4 regions of the Scandinavium sp. M-37 genome follow, and region 1 is predicted to be linked to each of the others. Evidence: predicted binding sites of a transcription regulator. Region 1 holds the regulator's gene; each other region holds the start of a gene.
What was found. The regulator LexA, encoded in region 1, represses DNA repair genes until DNA is damaged. The targets are predictions, from matches to a motif close to TNCTGTATGTACATACAGNA.
Positions count from the first base shown of each region.

Region 2: the regulator LexA is predicted to act here: its motif matches at 1,510-1,529, upstream of ACG0Z5_RS10220 (DNA translocase FtsK 4TM domain-containing protein).
Region 3: the regulator LexA is predicted to act here: its motif matches at 1,897-1,916, upstream of umuD (translesion error-prone DNA polymerase V autoproteolytic subunit).
Region 4: the regulator LexA is predicted to act here: its motif matches at 2,328-2,347, upstream of dinB (DNA polymerase IV).

Region 1 is NZ_JBIGIN010000009.1:88,528-92,740, reverse strand. Features, by position in the region: gene plsB (glycerol-3-phosphate 1-O-acyltransferase PlsB) at 1-1,130, opposite strand, end outside; gene ACG0Z5_RS09160 (diacylglycerol kinase) at 1,259-1,627, shown strand; gene lexA (transcriptional repressor LexA) at 1,737-2,345, shown strand; gene dinF (MATE family efflux transporter DinF) at 2,441-3,760, shown strand; gene ACG0Z5_RS09145 (CsbD family protein) at 3,909-4,118, shown strand; gene zur (zinc uptake transcriptional repressor Zur) at 4,196-4,213, opposite strand, start outside.
Region 2 is NZ_JBIGIN010000011.1:82,618-86,830, forward strand. Features, by position in the region: gene trxB (thioredoxin-disulfide reductase) at 1-426, opposite strand, end outside; gene lrp (leucine-responsive transcriptional regulator Lrp) at 977-1,471, shown strand; gene ACG0Z5_RS10220 (DNA translocase FtsK 4TM domain-containing protein) at 1,592-4,213, shown strand, end outside.
Region 3 is NZ_JBIGIN010000001.1:94,347-98,559, forward strand. Features, by position in the region: gene ACG0Z5_RS00485 (aldo/keto reductase) at 1-324, opposite strand, end outside; gene ACG0Z5_RS00490 (LysR family transcriptional regulator) at 531-1,430, shown strand; gene umuD (translesion error-prone DNA polymerase V autoproteolytic subunit) at 1,434-1,877, opposite strand; gene ACG0Z5_RS00500 (helix-turn-helix domain-containing protein) at 2,067-2,669, opposite strand; gene ACG0Z5_RS00505 (B3/4 domain-containing protein) at 2,713-3,399, shown strand; gene ACG0Z5_RS00510 (GNAT family N-acetyltransferase) at 3,515-3,958, opposite strand; gene ACG0Z5_RS00515 (NAD(P)H-dependent flavin oxidoreductase) at 4,080-4,213, opposite strand, start outside.
Region 4 is NZ_JBIGIN010000018.1:35,836-40,048, reverse strand. Features, by position in the region: gene ACG0Z5_RS14300 (NADH:ubiquinone reductase (Na(+)-transporting) subunit D) at 1-165, shown strand, start outside; gene nqrE (NADH:ubiquinone reductase (Na(+)-transporting) subunit E) at 172-768, shown strand; gene nqrF (NADH:ubiquinone reductase (Na(+)-transporting) subunit F) at 780-2,003, shown strand; gene nqrM ((Na+)-NQR maturation NqrM) at 2,006-2,221, shown strand; gene dinB (DNA polymerase IV) at 2,365-3,423, shown strand; gene pepD (cytosol nonspecific dipeptidase) at 3,516-4,213, opposite strand, start outside.

The sequences.
Region 1 (4,213 bases):
CCGCGGCTGAACAGCTCGCCTAAGTATTCGCGGAATACGGTGGAATACAGCTTGTTACCCTTGAAGGTACGACGAATAAAGAACGCGCCCAGGCGGCGGAAAATCGGGCCCGCGGGCCAGAAATTCAGGTTGATGCCGGCGGCGATATGCGGCGGTACCAGGCCCTGGTGATAAAGCACGTAAGAGAGCAGCATGTAGTCCATGTGGCTGCGGTGGCAGGGCACATAGACAATCTCATGGCCGTCGTGCGCCAGCTGACGCACGCGCTCGGCGTTATTGACGTTGATCCCCTGGTACAAACGGTTCCAGGTGAAGCCGAGTACGCGGTCGGTGAGACGAATCATCTCGTAAGAGAAGTTGGCGGCAATCTCTTCCATCAGCGCAATGGCGTTCTGCTGTGCTTTTTCATGGGAGATTTTCTTGCTACGCGCTTCGTCTTCCACCGCACGGGCAATCGCTTTGGACGCCAGCAGCTTATTGAACAAGTCCTGACGGGCTGGCAGACGCGGGCCAACGGCAGCCAGACGCTGACGGGCAAAATGGGTACGCGCTACGCGGGCCAGCTTCTGAGCGATGATTTTATCGGTGCCATGCTCGGTGGCCATGCGGCGCAGCGACACGGACGGCGAGAAACGCACGAAGCTGTCGCGACCAAGCCAGGTCACGGCGAAGAATTTCTGGAAGCCGTTCATCATGCGCAGTGGCGGATTAGCTTCGCCTTTTTCACGGCCCGGTGAGCGACCAAACATCACCGACACAGGGACCATTTGCACATCGAGTTCTGGATTGCTGCGATGCAAATCCAGATAATTATGGAAGAGCTTGATAGACTCTTCTTTCGGCGTGTAATACGTAAACGCGCGCGGCCCGCCGTGAATGAACACGTAGCGCGGCAACACGGTGCCGTCGATCTCCAGCGGTTCCAGTGGATCCGGGAGGTCATGCGCCAGACACTGGGCGCGTAAGGTCAGCAGATCTGCTTTCGAGTTATACGGCAGAACATACATAATTGGGCGTGAGGTATCGAGTCCCAGCTCCTCGGCAGGATTTGCCGGGATAGACTTGCTTTTTACCAGCACGCTTAATGGTAAATTCAGTAATTTATAGTAAATTCGTGGCCAGCCAGACATAAACGATGTAAAGCCTCTGGTTAATCATGCAAATGCGCCGCAAGGATAACAGAAAGTGCACAGAATATCTGTTCTACCACGCGCGGCACACACCGACATTGACGCTAATAATGTAAAAGGTTCTTTTGATGGCAAATGATACCACCGGGTTCACCCGAATCTTCAAAGCGGCAGGCTATTCCTGGAAGGGCTTCCGCGCCGCATGGCAAAACGAAGCGGCCTTTCGCCAGGAGGGAACCGCCGCCATTATCGCCGTCATTATTGCCTGTTGGTTAGACGTGGATGCGATAACCCGGGTGCTGCTGATTGGCTCGGTCCTGTTGGTGATGATAGTGGAAATTCTCAACAGTGCGATTGAAGCCGTGGTCGATCGCATCGGCACAGAACGTCACGAGCTGTCCGGGCGAGCAAAAGACATGGGCTCCGCCGCGGTACTGCTGTCGATTATGGTCGCCGTCTTCACCTGGGTGTCGCTGCTGTGGACGCATTTTCGCTAACGCTCGCATAATTACGCAAACGTCTGGTTTTTTGTGCGTTTTGCGGTTCCAAAATCGCCATTAGCTGTATATACTCACAGCATAACTGTATATACACCCAGGGGGCGGAATGAAAGCGTTAACGACCAGGCAGCAAGAGGTGTTCGATCTTATCCGGGATCACATCAGCCAAACGGGCATGCCGCCAACGCGTGCGGAAATCGCGCAGCGCTTGGGGTTCCGTTCCCCGAACGCGGCTGAAGAGCACCTGAAAGCGCTGGCACGTAAAGGCGTAATCGAGATTGTTTCCGGCGCATCCCGCGGTATTCGTCTGCTGATTGAAGAAGAATCAGGCATTCCGCTGATTGGCCGCGTCGCAGCAGGTGAACCCCTGCTGGCACAGCAACATATCGAAGCACATTACCAGGTCGATCCAGCGATGTTTAAGCCGAGCGCTGATTTCCTGCTGCGCGTTAGCGGCATGTCGATGCGTGATATCGGTATTCTCGACGGCGATCTGCTGGCGGTACACAAAACCCAGGACGTGCGTAACGGCCAGGTGGTTGTCGCCCGTATCGATGACGAAGTGACCGTGAAACGCCTGAAAAAGCAGGGCAGCACCGTTGAACTACTGCCGGAAAACAGTGAGTTTTCCCCGATTGTGGTCGATCTGCGCAAGCAGAACTTCTCCATCGAAGGGCTGGCGGTTGGCGTTATCCGCAACGGCGAATGGCAGTAACCGTCTCGCCAGGCCGGAATTAAGTATTTTCAGTGGCGCCGTTCTGGCGCCATTTTGTTATCTTTTTTACCTCATTCACTCTCACAGGTTTTCTCATGTCGCTATTCACCGCTGCGGACAAGGCATTGTGGCGTCTCGCGCTACCGATGATTTTCTCCAACATTACCGTGCCACTGCTTGGGCTGGTGGATACGGCGGTTATCGGCCATCTCGATAGCCCGGTGTACCTCGGCGGCGTGGCGGTCGGATCAATGGCGACCAGCTTCCTGTTTATGCTGCTGCTGTTCCTGCGTATGAGCACGACCGGCCTGACCGCGCAAGCCTTCGGCGCAAAAGATCCTGTTCGCCTCGCCAGAGCGCTGGTACAGCCGTTGCTCCTGGCGCTGGGCGCGGGAGCGGCCATCGTGCTGCTGCGCATCCCGTTGATTGACCTGGCGCTGCATATTGTCGGCGGCAGCGAGGCGGTGCTCGAACAGGCCCGCCGCTTCCTCGAGATTCGTTGGCTGAGCGCGCCTGCATCGCTGGCTAACCTGGTGCTGTTGGGCTGGCTGCTTGGGGTTCAGTATGCGCGGGCCCCGGTGATTTTGCTGGTGGTCGGCAATGTGCTGAACATCGCGCTCGATTTATGGCTGGTGATGGGCCTGCACATGAACGTGCAGGGCGCTGCGCTGGCCACGGTCTGCGCCGAATACGTGACTTTTTTCATCGGCCTACTGATGGTGCGTCGGGTGTTACACCTGCGGGGCATTTCGTGGGCGCTATTGAAAGACGCCTGGCGCGGTAATATTCGCCGCCTGCTGGCGCTCAACCGCGACATCATGCTGCGCTCGCTGCTGCTCCAACTGTGCTTTGGCGCGCTGACGGTAATGGGCGCCCGGCTTGGGAGCGACATCGTCGCGGTCAACGCGGTGCTGATGACCATGCTGACCTTTACCGCCTACGCGCTGGACGGCTTTGCCTACGCGGTGGAAGCCCACTCCGGCCAGGCGTATGGTGCGCGGGATGGCAGCCAGCTCTTGCAGGTCTGGAAAGCGGCGTGCCGTCAATCCGGCATTGTCGCCCTGGCGTTTGCGCTGATTTATGCCCTGGCGGGGGAACACATTGTCGCCATGCTAACGTCCATCACTGAACTGCGTGAACTGGCCGATCGCTACGTTATCTGGCAGGTGGTTTTACCGGTAATAGGCGTGTGGTGTTATCTGCTTGATGGCATGTTTATTGGTGCGACGCGTGGGGCGGAGATGCGTAACAGCATGGCGGTAGCGGCGGCGGGTTTTGCCCTGACTCTGCTCACCGTGCCCGTTTTCGGCAACCACGGATTGTGGCTGGCGCTGGCGGTATTCCTCGCTCTGCGCGGCCTGGCGCTGGCGTGGATTTGGCGGCGTCACTGGCAACACGGAACCTGGTTTTCGTAGCCGCTTCGTTTTTAGTCGATGGTTAAAGATTCTGAATAATCTCCAGCTGGCAAAATCCTTACCTATACTGAATATCACGTCCAGCAGAAAACAGTGTTTTACGGACGATGTTATTTCACTCTCTCCACCGAACTAAGAGGAATGGATCATGAATAAAGACGAAGTCGGCGGTAACTGGAAACAGCTCAAAGGTAAAGTGAAAGAGAAATGGGGTAAGCTGACCGATGATGATTTTACCGTCATTGAAGGTAAGCGCGACCAGCTGGTCGGGAAAATCCAGGAGCGTTACGGCTATGCGAAAGATCAGGCCGAGGACGAAGTGAAAGACTGGGAAACCCGCAACGATTACCGCTGGTAAATAAATGCACTACCCGTGCGTACACGGATGTACAACCCTCAGGGCGGCTTAAAGGCCGCCCAATCTTTTTCTGGCGCTTATTTCTGACCCGGTTT
Region 2 (4,213 bases), on a different contig from region 1:
GAAACCGTCGCAGGTGGCGCAGGCAGACACGCCGCGGCCTTTGAATGCTTCTTCTGAAGGCAGGCCCAGATAACGGGCGGAAGCACCAGTGGCGATAATCAGGGCATCACAGGTGTATTCGCCGCTGTCGCCGGTCAGACGGAACGGACGATTCTGTAAATCGACCTTGTTAATGTGGTCGAACAGGATTTCGGTTTCAAATTTCACCGCGTGCTCATGCATACGTTCCATTAGCAGCGGACCGGTCAGATCGCTCGGGTCGCCTGGCCAGTTTTCCACTTCTGTGGTGGTGGTCAACTGACCGCCTTTTTCCATGCCGGTAATCAGTACCGGTTGCAGGTTAGCGCGTGCAGCATAGACCGCAGCGGTATAGCCCGCTGGTCCAGAACCAAGAATAAGCAGTTTACTGTGTTTGGCCGTGCCCATGAGATCCCCATAAATGTTGGCAGACAATGGGCGGGATTGTAGGGAATTTGCGGAGGTAATAAAAGAGTGCAGAAATTTTGTTAACGATATGTGTAATAGATGGCGTCAATGAATTGGTGGTTTTATCAACGACTGTGATAACTCATTCTACTGCGAACCGGGGGATTATAAGGAGATAACATGATGATCAACCGGGACTGATAATGAATATCTGGCATGTTGTACTAAAAATCGATGTTTTGCTTTGACAATCCCCTGTGCTTTTGCGAAAACATTGATGGGAGAAAAAAGCAGTGTTTGTTGTGTAGTGAATGTTCATGCACGCAAATGCCATTTTTAACCGGGTCAGCATTATCGACGCATGGCGTGGACAGACGCCATACGAGATAACGATGACTGCCATCAGGCAACGGCTTCTCAACACGTACCCTTGGGTTATGCAATACATCTGGTGACAGATTTGTAGCGCAGGCGACGGGCACAGGCTCTGAACAGTGAAGTGCACAGGGTCAAGACAGGAGTAGGGAAGGAATACAGAGAGACAATAATAATGGTAGATAGCAAGAAGCGCCCAGGCAAAGATCTCGACCGCATCGATCGCAACATTTTGAACGAATTGCAAAAGGATGGGCGAATTTCCAACGTTGAGCTTTCTAAACGAGTGGGACTTTCTCCGACGCCTTGCCTTGAGCGTGTTCGTCGGCTGGAAAGACAAGGGTTTATTCAGGGATACACCGCGCTGCTGAACCCGCATTATCTGGATGCATCGCTGCTGGTCTTTGTTGAGATAACTCTGAATCGTGGCGCCCCGGATGTGTTTGAGCAATTTAACTCCGCTGTGCAAAAACTTGAAGAAATTCAAGAGTGTCACTTGGTTTCCGGTGATTTCGACTACCTGTTGAAAACCCGTGTACCGGACATGTCAGCGTACCGTAAGTTGTTAGGTGAAACCCTGCTGCGCCTGCCAGGCGTGAATGACACCCGTACCTACGTGGTTATGGAAGAGGTTAAGCAGAGTAATCGTCTGGTAATTAAGACGCGCTAACACGGAACAGGTGCAAAATCAGCGTAAGTTGATTACACTCCTGGTAATCCATACAGCAACAGTGCCGGGGAGACCCGGCGCTGTTGTCCGTTTTAGCATCAAGGACCTGGAGAGCCTTTCTTGAGCCAGGAATACACTGAAGAAAAAGAAGTCACCATTAACAGATTAAGCAGCGGGCGCCGACTCCTGGAAGCGTTCCTAATCCTCTGTTCTCTTTTTGCCATCTGGCTGATGGCAGCATTGCTTAGTTTCAACCCTTCCGATCCCAGTTGGTCACAAACCGCCTGGCATGAACCGATCCATAATCTTGGTGGAATGCCAGGGGCGTGGTTCGCGGATACGCTGTTCTTCATTTTCGGCATCATGGCTTATACCCTGCCGGTGATGATTATCGGCGCGTGCTGGTTTGCATACCGGCATCAGGCCAGTGACGAATACGTCGATTACTTTGCCGTTGCGCTACGCCTGATTGGCGTGCTGGCGATGATCCTCACCATGTGCGGACTTGCCGCAATCAACGCGGATGATATCTGGTATTTCGCTTCCGGCGGTGTGATCGGCAGCCTGCTGAGCACGGCGTTACAGCCGATGTTGCACAGCAGCGGCGGCACCCTGGCACTGTTGTGCATCTGGGCCGCTGGCCTGACGCTGTTCACCGGCTGGTCCTGGGTGAGCATTGCTGAGAAAATCGGCAACTGGATCCTCAATATTCTGACCTTCGCCAGCAATCGGACGCGTCGCGACGACACCTGGATTGATGAAGAAGAGTTTGAAGACGACGAAGATGAGTATGTCGCCGAACCGCGTAAAGAAGGGCGTCGGGCCCGTATTCTTCGCGGTGCGCTGGCTCGTCGGCAGCGCATTGCTGATAAGTTCAGCAACCCGATGGGACGCAAAACCGACGCGGCGCTGTTCTCTGGTCGTCGAATGGATGAACCTGAGAGTGATGTTCATTATAGCGCTCGCGGTCAGGCCGCCGATGCGGATGATGTGTTGTTCTCTGGCACTACCGCGGTTCATCCACCGGCGTGGGATGATAACGACCCGTTGATGAACGGCCACTCTATTGCGGCCCCGGTTGCTGCAGCCGCCGCCGCGACTGCGTCAGTCCAGACCTGGGCTGAAACGGCCGCTCCGGCGATGGTTGCACCCGCAGTGACGGATGTTGCTTCTGGCGATGCCATGGGGGCTGTATCGGGTGTCGAAATGGCACCGCAGAGTGTCGAATGGCAGCCAGTCCCGACGCCGCATACCCCTGAACCCGTTATTGCGCCGTCGCCGGACAATTGGCCACCGCAGGCTCCGGTGACGCAACCTGAATACGTCCAACCGGAAGCCTTCCGTCAACCCCCTTCCATTGAAGAACTGTGGCCGGAACCGGAACAGCCGCAATACGCGCCACCTGAGCAGCACTGGCAGCCAGAGCCTGAGTATCACGCTCAGCCTGCGTATGTGCCACCAGTGGAGCAGACTCCGCCGCCGATGCCAGAAGTCGCTCCGGAAGAAGAAATCAAACCGCAGCGTCCACCGCTTTACTACTTCGAAGAAGTGGAAGAGAAGCGGGCGCGTGAGCGTGAGCAGCTTGCCGCGTGGTATCAGCCAACGCCTGAACCGGCGACCGTGATACCGACCACGCCAATGCCAACCATGCCTGTACCCCCTGCCCCGGCGATTGATCCGATGGCAGCCGTTGCACCTGTGGCCGCCAGCGTTCATCAGGCAACAGCGGCGGCCAGCGCGGCAACCGCTGCGGCGTCAGCAGCACAGATGTTCAGCCCGGCTGACGCCCCGCGTCCACAAATCAAAGAGGGCATTGGCCCGCAGTTACCGCGTCCGAATCGGGTGCGCGTGCCTACTCGCCGCGAGCTGGCGTCGGCTTCGTTTGGCATTAAGTTGCCTTCGCAGCGCATGGCAGAAGAGCGCGCACGTGAAGAGGGGCTTAATCAGCATTACACCGATGAGCTGATGGGCGATGAAGAAGCCGATGAGATGCATCAGGACCAACTGGCCCGTCAGTTTGCGGCGACGCAGCAGCAGCGTTACGGCGAACAGTACGAAGAACCATCGCAGGAAGACCAAGATAACGCCGCGGAAGCCGAGCTGGCTCGCCAGTTTGCGGCGACGCAGCAGCAACGTTATTCCAGCGAACAGCCGCAAGGGGCGAGTCCGTTCTCAACGGCAGATTATGAATTCTCGCCGATGAAAACCCTGGTTGATGAGTCGCCAAGAGCACCGTTGTTCACCCCAAGCGCAATGCCGGAACAGCCGCAGCAGGCTTACCAGCAGCCGCAGCCGATGGCACCGCAGCAGGCTTATCAGCAACCACAGCAGGTTGTTCAGCCTCAGCAGCAGCAGACGTATCAGCCACAGGCTTATCAACAGCCACAACAAGCGCCAGCGCCCCAGCCGCAGGAAAGCCTCATTCACCCGCTGCTGATGCGTAACGGGGACGACCGTCCGCTGCAAAAACCGACCACGCCGCTGCCATCGCTGGATCTGTTGACCCCGCCGCCGAGCGAAGTTGAGCCGGTTGATACCTTTGCCCTTGAGCAGACAGCCCGTCTGGTTGAAACGCGTCTGGCCGATTTCCGCATCAAAGCGGACGTGGTGAACTATTCCCCAGGCCCGGTGATCACCCGTTTTGAGCTGAATCTGGCTCCTGGCGTTAAGGCCGCGCGCATTTCGAACCTGTCTCGTGACCTGGCACGTTCCTTGTCTACGGTGGCGGTGCGTGTGGTTGAA
Region 3 (4,213 bases), on a different contig from region 1:
AAATAGCGATTTTCGCGACAGAAAACCGGTGTTTGGTGAGTTGCGCCAGGGGAAAAAGGCCTTGGTGGCGACGACGATTTCATCCCGATAGGCCATATCGCGTAACGCACGACCGACAATCTCTTCGGAGCTTCCTCCGGAGTAAATATTCGCCGTATCAAAAAAATTAATACCGGCCTCAAGCGCCTGGCGGATTAAGGGCCGCGAAGTCTTTTCATCCAGTGACCAGGGCTGCGGAAGACGTCCTGGTTCGCCATAACTCATGCATCCCAGACACAGTCGAGAGACTTTCAGACCGCTTCGCCCGAGGTTTACATACTGCATACTTATCTCCTTATCCTGTCTGTTTAATGAACGTGACGGCGTCATTTATGGCCAGTTTCCCACCGTGTTCCGGATAAATTTCGTGAGCCAATGTTAACGAAAAGGCAGTATAAACAACCCTGATTCTGTTGTTTAGGGCAGCAATGGCTTATACACTTTTAGCCAATAGCTAATAATCTATGCTGTATCTTCATTCGGATATCGCCATGAACAATGTCATTTACAACCAAATTCGTATTTTCCAGAGCATTGCGCGTGAGGGCAGCATTACTGCTGCGGCGAGAAAACTTGAGATAACGCCGCCTTCCGTGAGCAAAGCGCTAAAACTGCTTGAGCAGCATATCGGCCACCCGCTTTTTGTCCGCACTACGCGGCGTATTGAGTTAACCGATGCCGGGGAACAACTGTTGCAACAGACATTGCGGGCGGTGGCGTCGCTAGAAGGGGCGGTGGAAAACATCAAAGACCTGAATCAGGAGCCGTCAGGGCTGGTCAGAATTACGCTGTCTCGCTTTGCCTACCTGCTAATTCTGAAACCCTGTATGGTGGAGTTTTGCCAAACTTATCCGGGGATCCAGCTTGAGGTCTCCGTTTATGACGGAACCGTGAATTTGATTGATGAACGCTTTGATATGGGCATTCGCTTTGGCGATATTCTGGAAGAGGGCGTGGTGGCTCGCCAGTTAATGAAGCCCTTTCATGAAGGCTTGTATGCCTCTGCCGCCTATCTTGAACAATATGGCACACCGGAATATCCGGCAGATTTACATCAGCATCAACTAATCGGCTATCGCTTTATCACCAATAACCGCATCCTCCCGTTAATGCTGGAAGATAAAGGCGACCCGCTAACGGTTGAAATGCCGGGGCAGCTCATCAGTAATGATATTGATGTGATGGCTGACGGAATACGCAGTGGGCTTGGGATCGGCAGAATGTTTGAGCCGGTATATGAATTGCAGCCTGACAAAGAAAATTTTATCCCGGTCATGAGACCTTACTGGAAAACCTATCCCCCGGTTTATCTCTACTATTTAAAAAGTACCGGCAAGGCAAAAAGGGTCCAGGCGCTGATTGATTTTTTAATCATGAAAACAAAAACATAACCCTCATTTCGCTTTGTATGGGGCAGACCGCTGCGGCAGGGTGATCACCGTGGTAACAACCCCGAGGATCTGCACGTCGTCGCTTTCGTGAAGGGGGATCGGCGAATAGGCCGGGTTCTCAGGCATCAGATGCGGGGCAGGGTGCAGCCGCAGACGCTTGACGGTAAATCCGCTGCTCAGACGGGCCACCACGATATCACCATCGCCCGCCCGCAGGCTGGAATCCACCAGCAACATTGACTCCGGCACGATCGCCGCATCCCGCATTGAATCGCCCGATACGCGCAAAACGTAGGTGGCAGAGGGATGCGGGATCAGGCTTTTCACCAGATCGATGGCTTCATCAATATAGTCCGCCGCCGGGCTCGGAAAGCCGCAGGAGACGCGCTCGGTAAAGAGCGGCAGGGCGATGGCACTCTCTGTGTTAGTGGAAGGAATGGGCTTCATCAGTAAACAACCTCGGCAATACTGTTTATATATACAGTATTGCCGAGGTTGATGGGAATGATCAAGTGCCCTGGCGGCGGATCCCGGAAAGCCGTTGAAGGGGCAGGGAATTTAAAGTGTGCGGACGATTCGCCCGACGCTGAGTAAAATGACCGCTTTGTGCGGTAGGTTCAACAAGAAGTCGCCTCATCAGGATGCTTTTTCGTTAACGGTCATAATGAAATTCAGGGGGGATTCTTCCTGGTTTTCATAGAAGTGAGGCACATCCGTTTTGGCTGTCGCCGAGCAACCGCTATTCACCTTATACACCGTCTCTTTCACACCAAGCGTAAGCGTTCCAGACTGCACATACAGCAGCTCCAGCGTTCCAGAGGGGTGTCCTGTAGAATGAAATTTCTCGCCGGGCAGCATTTCCCATAACCAGAGTTCGGTCATGTCCGGCCCATCCGAACCAGCAAGGAGTCGGGCACTTCCCCCCTTGTCTCCTCTCCACAGTTCTGGGATCTCCGCTTCAGTAATAATGTGAACATCAGGCTTAATGCTCACATCCACAAAATCCGCGACAGATACCCCCATCGCTGCGGCAAGACGACACAACAGCGCAATACTCGGGTTGGCCTTACATCCTTCAATTTCGACCAGCATGCCTTTACTGATATTGGCTCGCCGGGATAACTCATCAAGCGATAATTTTTTTTGCTTACGATATAGCTTAATCCGCTGAGATACGGCTTCGTTCACGGTGCTGACATCCGCACCTGCGCTGGTCACTAAATTGACTTTTTTGGTCATTGGTCGATATCATGGAATAAATTAGTCATTAAAGGATTATCCCGTGTTTACAGTCACTCCGTCAATTGCCCCTGAGGTCTATGGTATCGCCCCCGGTTTTCGGGCTCTCAGTATCTATGTACAGGGCGCGCCTGTAGTGAACCCTGATGTCGGGGAATCGGCGCTGAAAGACGCCTGTGAAGCCGTTCAGATGGGAGTACCTGAGTGGGCTGAAGCTCATATGGCTGCCTGGGCAGCGGTGTTTCAGGGCTTCGGTGCCAAGCCGAAACGTACTCCCTGTTCGGCTGATGCATTGCGTAAGCGTGTGCTTCGTGATGGCACGATGCCAGCCCTCGATCCGGTGGTGGATCTCTATAATGCCGTCAGCCTGCGATATGCCATTCCTGTTGGAGGCGAAAATAGGGCTGCATACCAGGGCTCGCCGCGCCTGAAAATGGCAGAAGGCAACGAGCCTTTTGATACCTTTAAAGAAGGTGAACCTGCGGTGGAATATCCCGCGCGTGGGGAAGTTATCTGGTGTGATGATATCGGCGTGACCTGTCGTCGCTGGAACTGGCGACAGGGGATCAGAACCCGTTTAGATGTGGAGGCTCAGCAAATGTGGTTCATTCTGGAGAGTCTCCCGCAGATGCCGCTGGAGAAACTTCATGAAGCTGGAAAGATGCTGACCGACGGTCTTGAAAAAATGATGCCGGGTGTGCGGTTTGAGGTTGCTCTCATCAGCGAGTAGTCCCGGTTATGTCATTCAGAAGAAACGGTATTCCGAATAGGGTGCTGGTGTGACAACCGCGCTTTGCAATAACTTTCCCACTGGACCGGTAATCTGCCGGTCCTTGTGAAAAGGGCTATACGCGACGATTTGTTTTCTCTAATCGGATATCCGTTTCGTTGATATCCGTTTGATTCCCCCAGCCGAGATGCAGGTAAAATTTCGCTGCGCGACTGTGCTTATCGGTTTCCAGCCAGGCAATATCATGCTGTTTGAACAACTGCTGCTCAGCGGCCATAACAAGCCTACGCCCGGCACCTTTACCTTCATACTCCGGGCGAACAAAGGCTGCAAAGAGACAACCTTCATCCGGCAAAATCATTGAGAACCCGATGATTTTTTCATTTTCTGTCGCAACCCACGCGCAGGCGCTACTCTGAATCATATCGGCCACTACGCTTTCAGTAATTCCCATCTGCCGCATTTCTTCGCGACTAAGATGATTTTCGATAACTGACGTTCTGACATCGAAAATACTATCGACATCAGAAATAAGTGCAGGTCGTATATTAATATTCATCAGGTCTGCCCAGGCATGAGTAAAAAGGAAACTATATAACAATGTTAAATATATCATGCAGATAAAATTGAGTACATGCGCAGGCAGTTGACTGACCAGACCTACACGGGGCGGGAAACTTTCACACCGCTAATTCATTAACCACTTTAGCGACAGTTTTAATCTCCCGAATACTGCCGATGCCGGTGCCCAGTGAGATATAACCTTCATCAGTATTTCCTTCGAGCATCCCAATACGCAGACCACGTAAACCTC
Region 4 (4,213 bases), on a different contig from region 1:
GGCAGCGGCAAACTGTTCGGCATCACCGTCCTGCAAACCGTGCAGAACGGCGGCTGGTATCAGCCGAATGGCCTGTTCCTGCTCGCGCCGAGCGCCTTTTTCATCATCGGTCTGATTATCTGGGCGCTGCGTAGCTGGAAGCCGGAACAGCAGGAGAAGGAGTAACCGATTATGGCTCACTACATTAGTCTTTTTGTCCGCGCAGTGTTCGTTGAAAACATGGCGTTGGCCTTCTTCCTCGGCATGTGTACGTTCCTTGCGGTGTCGAAGAAAGTCTCTACGGCGTTCGGCCTGGGGGTGGCGGTCACGGTGGTTCTCGGTATTTCTGTGCCGGTCAACAACCTGATTTACAACCTGGTGCTGCGCGACGGTGCGCTGGTTGAAGGGGTGGATCTTAGTTTCCTCAACTTCATCACCTTTATCGGGGTGATCGCGGCTCTGGTGCAAATTCTCGAGATGATCCTCGATAAGTATTTCCCGTCGCTGTACACCGCGCTGGGGATCTTCCTCCCATTGATCGCCGTGAACTGTGCGATCTTTGGTGGCGTCTCGTTTATGGTTCAGCGCGACTACAACTTCCCTGAATCTGTGGTCTACGGCTTTGGATCCGGCATCGGCTGGATGCTGGCGATCGTCGCGATGGCGGGGATTCGCGAGAAGATGAAATACGCCAACGTGCCCGCAGGACTGCGTGGCTTAGGGATCACCTTTATCACCACCGGACTGATGGCATTAGGGTTTATGTCGTTCTCCGGCGTGCAGCTATAAGGGCGTAGGTTATGGAAATTATTCTTGGCGTGGTGATGTTCACGCTGATTGTTCTCGCGCTGTCACTGCTGATTCTGGCGGCGCGCGCGAAGCTGGTGAATTCCGGCGACGTAGTGATAGAAATCAACAACGAAGCCGACAAGCAAATCCGTACCCCGGCGGGGGACAAACTGCTGAACACGCTGTCGAGCAACGGCATTTTCGTGTCGTCTGCCTGCGGCGGGGGCGGTTCCTGCGGCCAGTGCCGGGTGACGGTGAAAGAGGGCGGCGGCGATATTCTGCCGACCGAACTGTCGCACATCAGCAAGCGTGAAGCGAAAGAGGGCTGCCGTCTGGCGTGTCAGGTCGCCGTGCGTCAGGACATGAAAATTGAGCTGCCGGAAGAAATCTTTGGCGTGAAGAAATGGGAATGCGAAGTTATCTCCAATGATAACAAAGCCACCTTCATCAAAGAGCTCAAACTGGCAATCCCGGAAGGTGAAAGCGTACCGTTCCGCGCGGGCGGCTATATTCAGATTGAGTGCCCGTCGCACAAAGTGGCCTACGCCGATTTTGACGTGCCGGACGAATACCGCGGGGACTGGGATAAATTCAATCTGTTCCGCTATGTTTCCGAAGTCAAAGAGCCAACGCTGCGCGCCTATTCGATGGCGAACTACCCGGATGAGAAAGGCATTATTATGCTTAACGTCCGTATCGCCACGCCGCCGCCGTCAGCGCCGGATGTGCCGCCGGGTATTATGTCCTCTTACATCTGGTCGCTGAAAGCGGGCGATAAGGTGACGATTTCCGGGCCGTTTGGTGAGTTCTTTGCCAAAGATACCGACGCCGAAATGGTATTTATCGGCGGTGGCGCAGGGATGGCCCCGATGCGTTCGCACATTTTCGATCAGCTCAAGCGCCTGGGCAGCAAGCGTAAAATCAGCTTCTGGTATGGGGCGCGTTCGCTGCGTGAAATGTTCTACGACGAGGAGTTTGAACAGCTGGCGCGGGAAAACCCGAACTTCACCTTCCACGTGGCGCTGTCCGATCCGCAGCCGGAAGATAACTGGACCGGGCATACCGGGTTCATTCACAACGTCCTGTATGAGAACTACCTCAAACATCACGCTGCGCCGGAAGACTGTGAGTTCTATATGTGTGGGCCACCGGTGATGAACGCGGCGGTAATCCGTATGCTGAAAGATCTTGGCGTTGAGGATGAAAACATCATGCTCGATGATTTTGGAGGCTGATGATGTTAACGGTATTTCTGGCGACCTTTGTGGTGTTTGTGCTGGTCATCTTCGGTATGTCACTCGGCTATCTGGTGAAGCGTAAAAGCATCCAGGGCAGCTGCGGCGGCATCTCGTCGCTGGGGATGGAAAAAGTGTGTGACTGTCCGGAACCCTGCGATGCGCGGAAAAAACGGATGGCCCGCGAAGCGCAGCGCCAGCAAAACCGTATCCTCTAGTCCGTGATGTAGGCCCGGCAAAAGCAGTGCCGTCGGGCAAAAAAGGCCGGGTGGCGCTCTGCTTACCTGGCCTACAAAACCCCACGCTTCTCATTCCTGATAAATATACTGTATACTTACACAGTAATCTGTGAGGGCTGAGTATGCGCAAAATTATCCACGTTGATATGGACTGCTTTTTTGCCGCCGTTGAAATGCGGGATAATCCAGCCCTGCGCGATATTCCGATTGCCATCGGTGGCAGCCGTGAACGGCGCGGCGTTATCAGCACCGCCAATTATCCGGCGCGTAAATTTGGTGTGCGCAGCGCAATGCCCACCGGCATGGCTCTCAAACTTTGCCCGCATCTGACGCTGCTGCCGGGCCGCTTTGATGCCTATAAAGAGGCATCCATTCATATCCGGGAGATCTTCTCCCGCTACACCTCGCTGATTGAACCGCTGTCGCTCGACGAAGCCTATCTCGATGTGACCGACAGCCTGCACTGTCAGGGGTCTGCCACGCTGATGGCACAGGAAATTCGCCAGACCATCGAACGTGAACTGAATCTCACCGCCTCGGCGGGCGTCGCCCCAGTGAAGTTTCTCGCCAAAATCGCCTCCGATCTCAACAAGCCCAACGGCCAGTACGTGATAACGCCTGACGAAGTGCCTGCGTTCCTGAAAACGCTGACGCTGTCGAAAATTCCGGGAGTGGGGAAAGTCTCTGCCGCCAAGCTCGAAGGCATGGGACTGCGCACCTGTGAAGATGTGCAGAACAGTGATTTGGCAATGCTACTCAAACGCTTTGGCAAATTTGGTCGGGTGCTGTGGGAGCGCAGTAACGGCATCGACGAGCGCGATGTCAACAACGAGCGACTGCGCAAATCGGTTGGCGTTGAGCGCACGCTGGCGGAGGACATTCATGAATGGGCAGACTGCGAAGCGATCATCACCCGACAGCTTTATCCCGAACTGGAGCGTCGGCTGGCGAAGGTTAAACCGGATCTGTTGATTGCCCGTCAGGGCGTAAAACTCAAGTTCAACGATTTTCAGCAGACCACGCAGGAGCACGTCTGGCCGAAGCTCAATCAGGAAGATTTGATTGCCACGGCCTATAAAGCCTGGCATGAACGACGCGGTGGACGCGGAGTACGGCTGGTGGGATTACACGTCACGCTGCTCGATCCGCAGCTTGAAAGACAGTTGGTGTTGGGATTGTAGCGTGGTTGAATGCCCGGCGGCGCTAAGCTGGCATCGGCCTACAGGTTTTGTAGGCCCGATAAGCGCCAGCGCCATCGGGCAATATCAAAGACTTACTTCGCTGGAATAGATTTCAGCAGTTCGGTCAGCAGGGTCCAGTACTGGCCCACGCTTTCGATATGAACCTGCTCATCCGGGGAGTGTGGTCCGGTGATGGTTGGTCCGATGGAAACCATGTCCATGTCCGGGTACGGTTTTTTGAACAGACCGCATTCCAGACCGGCGTGGATAATCTGAATGTTCGGGGTTTTGTTGAACAGACGCAGATAGGTTTCACGTACCAGGTGCATAACCGGGGAGTTCGCATCTGGCTGCCAGCCCGGGTAACCGCCTTTCGGTGCCGTTTGCGCGCCCGCCATTTTACCCAGCGACTCCAGCATGCTGACCACGTAGTCTTTACCGCTGTCGATCAGGGAACGGATCAGGCAGATGATTTCCACGTTGTCGTCATGCATGGTGACCACGCCGACGTTCAGAGAGGTTTCAACCACGCCTTTCGCCACGTCGGAATTACGGATCACGCCGTTCGGGGTGGCATTCAGCAACTGAATGAAGGTATCGCGAGATTTTTCGCTCAGGGCATTTTTATCCGCGCTCACGGCTTCCAGAACCACGGTCAGATTCTTCTCTTTCGCCGCCAGTTCGTTTTTCAGGATTGAGAGGTACTCATCAGCCAGCGCTTTCAGGGTTTCCACTTTTGCTGCCGGAACGGCAACGGTGGTGAAGGCTTCACGTGGGATGGCGTTACGCA